3 regions of the Paenibacillus sp. LC231 genome follow, and region 3 is predicted to be linked to each of the others. Evidence: riboswitches for the same ligand, from Rfam matches in the RefSeq annotation. Region 3 holds a riboswitch; each other region holds the start of a gene.
The links. A riboswitch is a leader RNA that binds a small molecule or an ion and turns the genes downstream of it on or off. The one in region 3 is predicted to bind cyclic di-GMP.
Positions count from the first base shown of each region.

Region 1: linked by a shared signal. The riboswitch ahead of AK95_RS05870 (non-ribosomal peptide synthetase) and the one ahead of AK95_RS33940 (helix-turn-helix transcriptional regulator) in region 3 are both predicted to bind cyclic di-GMP.
Region 2: linked by a shared signal. The riboswitch ahead of AK95_RS35365 (ISL3 family transposase) and the one ahead of AK95_RS33940 (helix-turn-helix transcriptional regulator) in region 3 are both predicted to bind cyclic di-GMP.

Region 1 covers NZ_JFOM01000009.1:159,118-162,399, reverse strand. The annotation lists gene AK95_RS05870 (non-ribosomal peptide synthetase) at 1-1,672, opposite strand, end outside; cyclic di-GMP riboswitch class I at 1,879-1,973, opposite strand; gene AK95_RS05865 (NHL repeat-containing protein) at 2,547-3,282, opposite strand, start outside.
Region 2 covers NZ_JFOM01000026.1:399,838-403,119, reverse strand. The annotation lists gene AK95_RS18940 (diacylglycerol/lipid kinase family protein) at 1-247, shown strand, start outside; gene AK95_RS18935 (phosphatase PAP2 family protein) at 244-753, shown strand; cyclic di-GMP riboswitch class I at 1,099-1,187, shown strand; partial or broken gene AK95_RS35365 (ISL3 family transposase) at 1,288-2,244, shown strand; gene AK95_RS18925 (IS1595-like element ISPaen6 family transposase) at 2,375-3,277, shown strand.
Region 3 covers NZ_JFOM01000053.1:343,184-346,465, reverse strand. The annotation lists gene comA (phosphosulfolactate synthase) at 1-349, shown strand, start outside; gene AK95_RS28790 (YitT family protein) at 541-1,185, shown strand; cyclic di-GMP riboswitch class I at 1,331-1,426, shown strand; gene AK95_RS33940 (helix-turn-helix transcriptional regulator) at 1,574-2,302, shown strand; gene AK95_RS28785 (Spo0E family sporulation regulatory protein-aspartic acid phosphatase) at 2,467-2,658, shown strand; gene AK95_RS28775 (ABC transporter permease) at 2,981-3,282, opposite strand, start outside.

The sequences.
Region 1 (3,282 bases), on a different contig from region 3:
CTACTACTCCGATCGGCTGAAGCTTCAACTGTTTATCAAGAATATAAGCGGAGGAATTGCATATTGGTCTGCCAATTGGAATGGTCGATTCGAAATCACGTTCGATCGGGAAGTAAGTGGAGAACGTCGTGTTTTCCGCCGGACCGTACATATTGATCATCCGCAGATCGGGGCACCTCTTCCTTACGGCATTTACGTGCTTTGGCGATAACGCTTCTCCGCCGACTAGCAAGGTGTCTAACGTACGAAAGGCGTCTGGATCCTGTTCGGCCAGATTATGGAACTGAGCCGTTGTCAGGAACCAAGCCGTAATGCGGTGACCGATGATGGTTTCCTTCAATTTATAAAGGTCAAACAGGTCCGTGTCCTTCATCAAATACAAGGTAGATCCGTTCAAAAGGGATCCCCAAATTTCAAAGGTCGACGCATCGAATGATATTGTACCGGTTTGCAAAATTCGATGCTCCTTGGAAAAGTTGAAATAATTGGTATTCTTGACCAGTCTTACGATGTTGCGATGTTCAACCATGATCCCTTTTGGTGTCCCCGTTGATCCGGAAGTATAGATGATATACGCAAGACTTTGCGAGGTTACTGCAGATATCGTATGGGAACAGCTATCAAGGCTTAGCTTCGCGTTGTCCCAATAAATTACTTTTCCTTCAAATGCAATGTCAGGCTTCCAACTGGAAGGGGCCAGCAAAAATCCCGCCCGACTGTCCTCGAGCATATATTCGATTCTTTCGCACGGAGAATCGGCTTCGATGGGCATATAAGCGCCGCCAGCTTTCAATATGGCTGTAAGCCCGACAATCATACTGACAGACCGATCCGCGACAATGCCAACGACGCTCTCCGGCTTAACGCCGTGATCCTGCAGTGCTTTTGCAAGCTGATTCGCGTGATCGTCCAATTCCCGATAGGACATCTGATGGTCCTCGGTCATGATCGCCGGGCGATCGGGGGTTAAGCGGACCTGTTCCTCAAACAAGTAATGGACCGTTTGGCTGGAAGGAAAGTCCGTCTTAGTTCCGCTGAAAGCCTGAATCTTTCTCTCCTCTTCTTCTGACATCATGCGTATGTCGGCAATCACCTTCTCGGGGAAATCAACGACTTCATGCACAATTCGGCTCAAGTGGCCGCTCATTTGCTCGATCGTTTCTTTTCTGTACGAGCGGGTCGAATATTCAAGGTGTATCATGATAAATTCCTTCTTAAAAGCCGTCAAAGCAAGCTCAAACGTCCCCAACTGATCGGATTCATAAGGAGTGGCATTGGCGTTTTGCCAAGTAAACGCCGCTTTGATGAACGGGTTACCGCTCAAATTCTTTCGCATATTCCGATCTTCGAGTGCTTGCATCGTGGCATGCTTGACTTCTATCAGAAACTTACCTAATGGCTTATGTACAGTAGGAGAGTAACGTATAGGAAACATCTGTCTTTCCAACAGATACCCGATTACAGGATCATCCTCGCCGGTAAATTTGGCAAGCAGGATCGCATAACAAGCCATAAGTGCCATATCCACAGTTATTCCGAAATTGAACGCAAGTTCATGGAGTTTTCGGGTCGTTGCAAAATCAAGGGAAAAACTAACCCGGTTTCCTTCATCGTTGGCCCATCCCCCCCTCGGCATTTCGTCAATTGATACTTCATATGTCGTTTGTTCCATGACCATCAACCTCCCGGACTATCGATTCATTAATGTCTGATTGTTAACGAACAGAAAAATCCTCTTCGCATTCTGCGATGAAGCAGTGTCCCCCTTCAACCCCAAACTAGTTTTTTTATAGCGAAGCCATCGCTGTTTTATGGAACGTCAAAAAAACCCCTTTCTTCAATTCAAAATAATGAATAAAACGGAGGTTTCCCGTTGTATTCGGCAACTGGCTGGCATTGCGGTCGCAGTAGATCCCGCATTAGCCCCTATAGCTTTGCGTCGCCACCTTTCGGTGGGTTTGCTATTGTCGTACAAAAATAGTATTTAAATTGTAAACCATGATTATATTATGTATTCGATTTACATTTACTGTATCTTGTTTCCAAATGAAAATCGATAGGTCTTTTGTTCAATATTGTCTTTCAAGAATGGTTTTGATGATATTGATAACCCTCATGAGACACTAGGTCGCAATAGTTAATCTTTACTAATTTTTGCTATTCCCCGACTTCACTCCACTTCACTTAACTATGTATTAAAGCTATTTTGTTCATTAGGCAGGATACGTTTTTCTGTTATTACCTGGACATTAGATGATGGCTGATTAAGTCAATAGTTCTATTTTACAAATTCACCCCTATATCCGTTGCCCTAATTACGACAACGGAAATCATTAGATTCAATAACTTTTGTCTCTTGTCATCCGGGACTAAAATACCGTTTATAACTGGTCATGACATCTCGCTTCCGATCAGAAAACTTTCATAAGTTCAAATCACTTGGTAATTCCATTCTTAAGTTCCCGGTCTAATGGATCACTGGACAATAAAATAAAGAGCCGTTGTCCAGGACAACGGCCTCATATTGCTATATGTCATGAACAGTTTTAAAAAGGGCCGGTTATTTTTACCTTGATTTTATTGGATTCAACCGTTATCCCGTTCAATGTAATTCGAATCGACAATTCGGCTTGCCCCGGATGCTTGGCGATAATCTTTCCTTTTGGGTCGATCTCCGCCTTATCCGGACGACTGCTCAAATACTCAATGTGAGCGCCGGATAACTCCTTCGTCGTTCTTCCTCTCTCAAGGAAGACTTCGTAAGAATAATCGACTTCATCCCCCGGGTGAAGCTGGAGCGATTCAGCCTCGAGCTGTACTTTGTCTAGCGGCATGACCAGATTCGGGTCGCTATACTTCATCAGCTCGCTGCCGTATTTGAAATAGAAGTTGCCAAAGTCGTCCTGCGCAAGCTTTTCCGCATTGCTCTCCAACAAGATGGACAGCGATTTGCTTGCTGTGTCAATCTTAAACATCTTGCTCGTGTACGTGTGGTCAGCAACATATCCCGTATAAATGGTACCGTACACATTGCCGTCGGTTCCAACGGTCAAGCGAGGATTGCTGTGTGCATAATCTGCTGTAGGAAACATATCCTCGCTGTAAATAATCTCTTGGCGTTCCGTATCATAGATGAACAGAGCCCCCAGCGCCATTCCCCATATGTTACCGTCCGGGCCCCATATCAAAGAGGTTACTGCTTTTTTGCCCGGAACAGGTACCTGTTCCAGCTCTACTCGGCCTGAAGCCGTATCGTAAATGGCAAGTTTCCCCTCTCCGCCA
Region 2 (3,282 bases), on a different contig from region 3:
CATCTCCCGCCTGGGACTGTTGCGGCTGTTTCCGGATGTTATGCGGGGTAAGCATATTGACCATCCCGCTGTGACCGTTCTAGAAGGTCGGAATGTGAAAGTTACCGCCGATGTGCCCATGTTGGTCCATGGTGACGGCGAGATCATCGGAGTGACCCCGATTGAGGTAACCCTGCAGGCAGAAGCGATTCACGTGATTTACAATGAAATGAATAACGCTGACACTGAGCGAGGGAGATACCAGTGATACGGCTTCCGGTATGGTTAAAAAACGAAGATCATCGCCTGCTTTATCTTGTGAATCTTAAGTTCAAATGCCAGTTGCTCGATTGGTGGATGCCGAAAATTACACATTTGGGCGGCGCAGTTTGCAGTATCGGCGCAGCTCTGTTGTTGTTATGTTTAGGCGATGCGGGACAGGACGGCTTGATTGCGCTGGCGGCGAGCCATTTGCTGGTACAGGTGTTGAAAATCAATTTTAGCCGCCGCAGGCCTTATTTGGCCGATGACAACGTCCATCTCTCGCACCATCCTTTAAGGGACTATTCCTTTCCGTCGGGCCATGCGACCGCTGTTTTCACTTTGGCGACGATCTTGTCATTGACATTTCCCTGGTTTTCATTGCTGCTTATTCCGTTGTCCGGCGCAGTCGGTATTTCCCGCATTTACCTGGGGCTTCATTATCCGACCGACGTCGGCGTCGGTGCGGTCATCGGCATGGCGTTCGCAATCGGCACCCATCTGTTAACTTAATATTAGATAGTCCCTATTGATTCACATCGATGCTGGTACTTCATCAGCCGGGGATGAGGTTCAGCAGACTGCCGCGGCACCACAAACAGGAGAATCTTCCTGATCCAATCCTAAAAAACCGCATACGATGCAAACAAATTCGTAAACCGGTCCGGACAAATAGAAAAAATGGGGGCCGGGTACTTCTCCGTTAAAAAGCGCAGGGTGCAAAGATTGGAGTATACTTTTTCCGCTTGCCCCATACGTCGACCGCAGCCGCCAACTCGTCCCGTCATGCTTGGTGTCCATTATTTGTCATTTCGATGAGCGATGTGATACAATACTCCTACACAAACGGCAAACAAATAGGAAAAATGGCAAACCTGATCGAAAGACAGGGACGCAAAGCTACGGGTCTAAAGTATTATTAATGCGATGATCGCCGGGTTACCCTAATGTTTTCGCAGCGAGACACTGCCTCTTGGGGGATGTGTATTTTTGTTTTGCTAGATGTCGAAGAATAGGAGGTCAGTCCTGCATTTCAATTACAAAAATCTGCATCTACCAACCATTCGCATGTATTGCAAACGCTGCGACGCTGGATTCGTATGGGCTTATGATTTTGCTGGGACCAGCAGCAGTACAGCGCGTTCTTCCGTGCAGCTACGGTTGAACACGCGCTTGGTTCTACGGCAGCGCACAGTGCGCGTATCCAGTAAGCACCCGCGAGTACGGTGCAGTATATCCATAACGAAGCGGTTCCTAAAGTGTCGGAGAGGATCAAGAAAGGGCATACCTACAATACCGGCATTCACAACCTCAAGGGCGAGACGATGCTGGACCTGCTGCCCGGCCGCAAGCTGGATGACCTGCGGACATATGCCAGGGGGCATCCGGACTTCCTGATGCTTCAGCCCAAAGCGGTGGTCATGGATTTGGCTCAGGCTTACCATACTTGGATCAGCGAATGTTTTCCAAATGCGATTCGCATCGCAGATCCGATTTCATGTTCACGGTTATGTGATCGAAAGCGTACAGGAAGTACGGAAATCCGTGCAGCGGACATTATCCCCGCGGGCGAAAGCCCACTTGAAAGCTAACCATCGCTTGCTTAATCCGCCTATGGAATCGCTCGGTGCGGAAAGTAGAAAGCGGCTGGAAGTGTTGCTGAACTATGCTCCGTTACTTCGCAGCGTATGGGAATGGAAAGAAGCGTTTACGACCTGGTACGACTGTTCGCCGAGCTTTAACATTGCCAAACTGGGATTTGAACGTTGGTGCGCGCAGGGCGATCTAATTGATCATCCCGCTGTTCGAAACACCCTTACAACCATGCGTAACTGGAAAGAGGAAATCACGAATTATCATCAATGCCGGTGGACGAATGCGACTGTAGAAGATCGTCATAATCGCATTAAAGCTTTTCAGCGCCGCCACTATTTCACTCGAAACCGCAATCGCTATAAAGCTGGTATTCTTATTGAATGTAACCGTCATCGGATGCTGGGCTAACTTTCAAGCACTGATTTTTAGGTTGAGCCAGAATTCTAAAATTTGAATATCAAGTTGCCTCAGCAACACGTACACGCACGAACATTTGTTTGATATAATAAGTACAAACGAATGTTCGGGAGTGAATGGTATGGCACAACAAGAATTAATGACGTTGAAGAGGTTTCAAGAAAAGTTTCATTCGGAAGATGCATGCCGCGAGCATCTGTTCCAGATCCGATGGACAAACGGGTTCTTCTGCCCGAAGTGCCAGCACAATGCGTTCTACTTTCTTGAAACTCGAAAGCTGTATCAATGCACGAACTGCAAGCATCAGGCTTCTGTTACCGCCGGCACGATAATGCATAAATCTCATACTCCTCTGCTGACCTGGTTTTGGGCGATTTTCCTTGTGGCGCATGATAAACGCGGTGTATCCGCCGTATTTCTTGCACGCGAACTGGAAATCTCTTACCCGACTGCGTGGTTAATGCTCCACAAGATCCGTAAAGCCATGGGAGATCGCGATGCTCAGTACCAGTTGGCTGGTTTGGTTGAGCTGGATGACGCATTCTTCGGAGCTCCAACAGAAGGAGGCAAACGTGGTCGTGGCACGGACCAAACACCTGTGCTCGTTGGGGTATCGCTTAACAAACAAGGAGCACCGCAATACGTCAAAATGCAGGTAATTCCGGATGTCAAAGGCAAGACGCTCGTCGAATTTGCGAAGCAGCACATTGAACCGGGTTCGACGATCAGTAGCGACGCCTATCGTTCGTACAATGCACTCGCAGAAGAATATAACCACCAACCGATTAAGTTCAATGTAAAGGATAATCCGGATCATCTGAAATGGCTTCACACGATGATTTCAAATGCGAAAGCCTTTATTGGCGGTACGTTCCACGGATTAGATTCCAAGCATCTGCAATCCTATTTGAACGAATTTTGCTTTCGCACCAATCGACGGCAGTTTGAAGGTCAGTTGTTTAATCGCCTGCTTGCCGCCTGTTTATCCACGGATACCGTTACCTACGGCGATCTGACTGCTTAGGTCTA
Region 3 (3,282 bases):
AGCGTATACAATGGAAGCGGATTTAGACGTAGGCGCCGAGTTTATCATTGTTGAAGCGCGCGAGTCTGGACTAGGCATCGGTATTTACGATAAGCATGGCGAGTGTCAGGAAGAAATGATAAATAATATCATCGACAACGTGTCGGATGCAAGAAAGCTGATTTGGGAGGCACCTCTTAAGCAGCAGCAAGCGATGCTTCTCCGCAAATTTGGATCTCACGTACATTTGGGAAATATCCAACCCACCGAAGTGCTTTCCCTTGAAACGATGCGCCGGGGTCTTCGTCAAGATACGTTTGAACTCGGGGTGAGAGAGAAACAAACCGATGGATTTTGTTACGTAATTTAAACATAGACCAAACCACAAGAGAATGATAAATACTAGCGGGCTGCCTATGGATATCTCCAGAGTCAGCCTATACATATTTTCGTTAAAAAGATCTATCCCGGTATCCCCTCCAGAGAACAAGCATACACTTAAAAAAGCAGGACTAGCTTGTTACTCTAATCTATGAAGGATGATTCCGTGTGAACTTACAGATCCTACCCGGGCGGAAGAGCCCCTTTTTCTATCGTCATGCTTCCAAGAAACTTTTCTACATTACCGCCGGCTCCATCATTCAAGGTTTTGCCATGGCCATGTTCTTGTTTCCTCACGCCATTCCTTCGGGGGGAGGAGCTGGAATCGCGGTGCTTCTGAACCATGCGTTTGAGATCCCGATGAGTCTCGGACTGTGGCTCGCTAATTTTATTTTCCTTGCCTTTACAGTCCCTTATCTTGATGGTGTCAGTGCCTTTGGAACCATATTTGTTATAACAGTGACGTCCGTTTCCGTTAATTTCTTCGAGGTGTTTCTAGAACCCCCGTTCGGCAACGTATGGATCGATCTTCTATTCGGCTCGGTTATTCTCGGAACAGGTGTCGCCATCCTCATAAAGCAGAGGGTATCGAATGGGGGAATCGGTTATGTTGCCTTAGCCATTTATAAGTATAAAAGAATCAACCCGGGCACCTCATTGTTCTGGATGAATGGAATCATATTCGCTTTCGCTGCCTATGTGATCGATTGGAAAATTATTATCCTTGCAGTTGTATGCCAGTGGATATCGACCCGGATCATTAACTGGATTCACCAGTTCCCTCCCCCGAAATCGGTCTATCAACCCGCTTGGCGCAAAAAGTGATTATGTATACGTGTAAGAGTGATTGACAAATATAACAAAAATATGGAAATTTGGGTCGTACGACCTATATTAAATGAAAAACAATGTAAGTTATAGTTTGAATAAGTCATAACATGTTTGGATATTCGACAAATTCATACTCTTCGTACGACAATAGCAAACCCGCTGAAAAGCGGCGACGCAAAGCTACAGGGGCTAATGTGGATCTTGCTTCAGACCGCGATGCCAGCCAGCTGCCGAATACGACGGAAGCCTCCGTCCTATTTTGCTATGGTTCATAATGGATGGTTTTTTTATTTTTTGCTGTGAGCTGTCGAATGCAGCAGCGATGAATAGTAGATCGATTTCATTATTTAACGCTTATTCTTACAAGGGAAGAAGGGAAATAATGGGTCAAAGAACACTGGTAGAAGTAAACAATCATTTTCCTAATATCCTCAGTATGACTGAAATAAAACAAAGGTTGATTGAACGGAAAGAAATTCTTTATTTGCTGCAAGAGGAAACCAGGAATATGAACAATTTGCTGTCCATACCTTATTTATTTGTTATAACAGATACGGATGGTGCCGTTATCGATTATTGCGGAACAGGTTCTTTAAGAAGTTTCCTCGAGAGGAATAATATAAAAAATGGGACCTCGTTGGCAATGAAAGACGCAGGAAGCAACGCTATTTCATTATCTATGGAACAACAAGCGCTTTCTGTCGTAATTGGGGCCGAGCATTGTAATCGCGTGTTTTCAGAATTGGCGTGTGTTTGTACTCCCCTTCGAATAAAAAATGTGATCATAGGCTACCTTGGTCTTAGTTTTCATTATTTGCACGAAGTTACATTTGCCATACCGCTCATTGAACACCTGGCCAAGAATATTGAAGAAAAATTACCTCAAAAGGATCCCGTTCTGCAAAGGGAGCTGATCTATTCTCACTTTCACCAATATGAATTAACGAATCGCGAGAAAGAAATAGCCTATGGGTGGCTTGAGAATAAAAATGTCCCTGAAATTGCTGATATTTATGGTATTAGCCAAAGCACGGTTCGTACTTTTATTAAAAAGATCTATGCAAAAACGAGAGTCAACCACAAAGGAGCATTTCTTAAAAAATTTACATAACCGTCATAAAACTTGTCTTAAAATAAAGATTACCCAATTATGGGTATTTTTTTTGTTACCGTCGAAATTTATAATGATAAGTAAGTTATATATACTGATTCGCGTTATCGATAACTGTGGCAACTGTCATCAATCACTTGTTACGACGGGGGTGGGTGAACAAGGTGATTTCTATCGAGAGTGAACTCAAACAAGTATCGAAAAAACTCGAACTTCTCCGAAGAGAACTTGAGCGAGTGGCCAGCAGTTTCGAATTGGTGCATCAAGATGTTGTCGCAATTTCACAGTCGTTGGATAAGCTGATTATTCGTTACATGGAATTAAAAAACCAAGAGGAATATATTAAAAAAAAGTAGATCTTCTTCATATTTGAATCAAGGCACAGAAGATACCTTCTGTGCCTTATGTGTTTCCAGCGTTCAAGAAAAATCGAGAGTCAGTAACCAAGGTGGGTAAAATAACAAATCCTCTTCCGCATAACGAAAGAGATCACAAGCCCAAATTTTGGTCAATGACCATAGAAGATATCTATTTAGGCGGTGAAACAAATGCCATCGCAAATATTATCAAGTGGAAAGAACAAATACGATGTGAATTAAAATAAGAAGATTTATTAAGGCAAGAAGTAAAAAGATGACCTCCGACATTCGGAGGTCATCTTCTGTTCATGGACGGCCTTCATGAATCCATGACCAGCACGCGAAGGGAGGTGCGGCGGAGGATTCGCGAAGCCAGCCAGCAGCCGCTGATGGCGATAACAAGCGCGATCAGAGTCAGCCCAATGACGAGCGGCCATTCCATGATAAGCGGCAGCTTGACAATCCCATAGGCAGAGAGCAGACCGCGCAGCACGGCCGGCAATGCGTAGACGCCGCAAGCGATGCCAGCCAGCGCACCGAGCGCAGCCAGTCCGGCAATGCCGCTTGTCAAGGCACGACGAATGTCGGTTGCGGTCAGGCCGAGCGAGGCATAAATGCCAT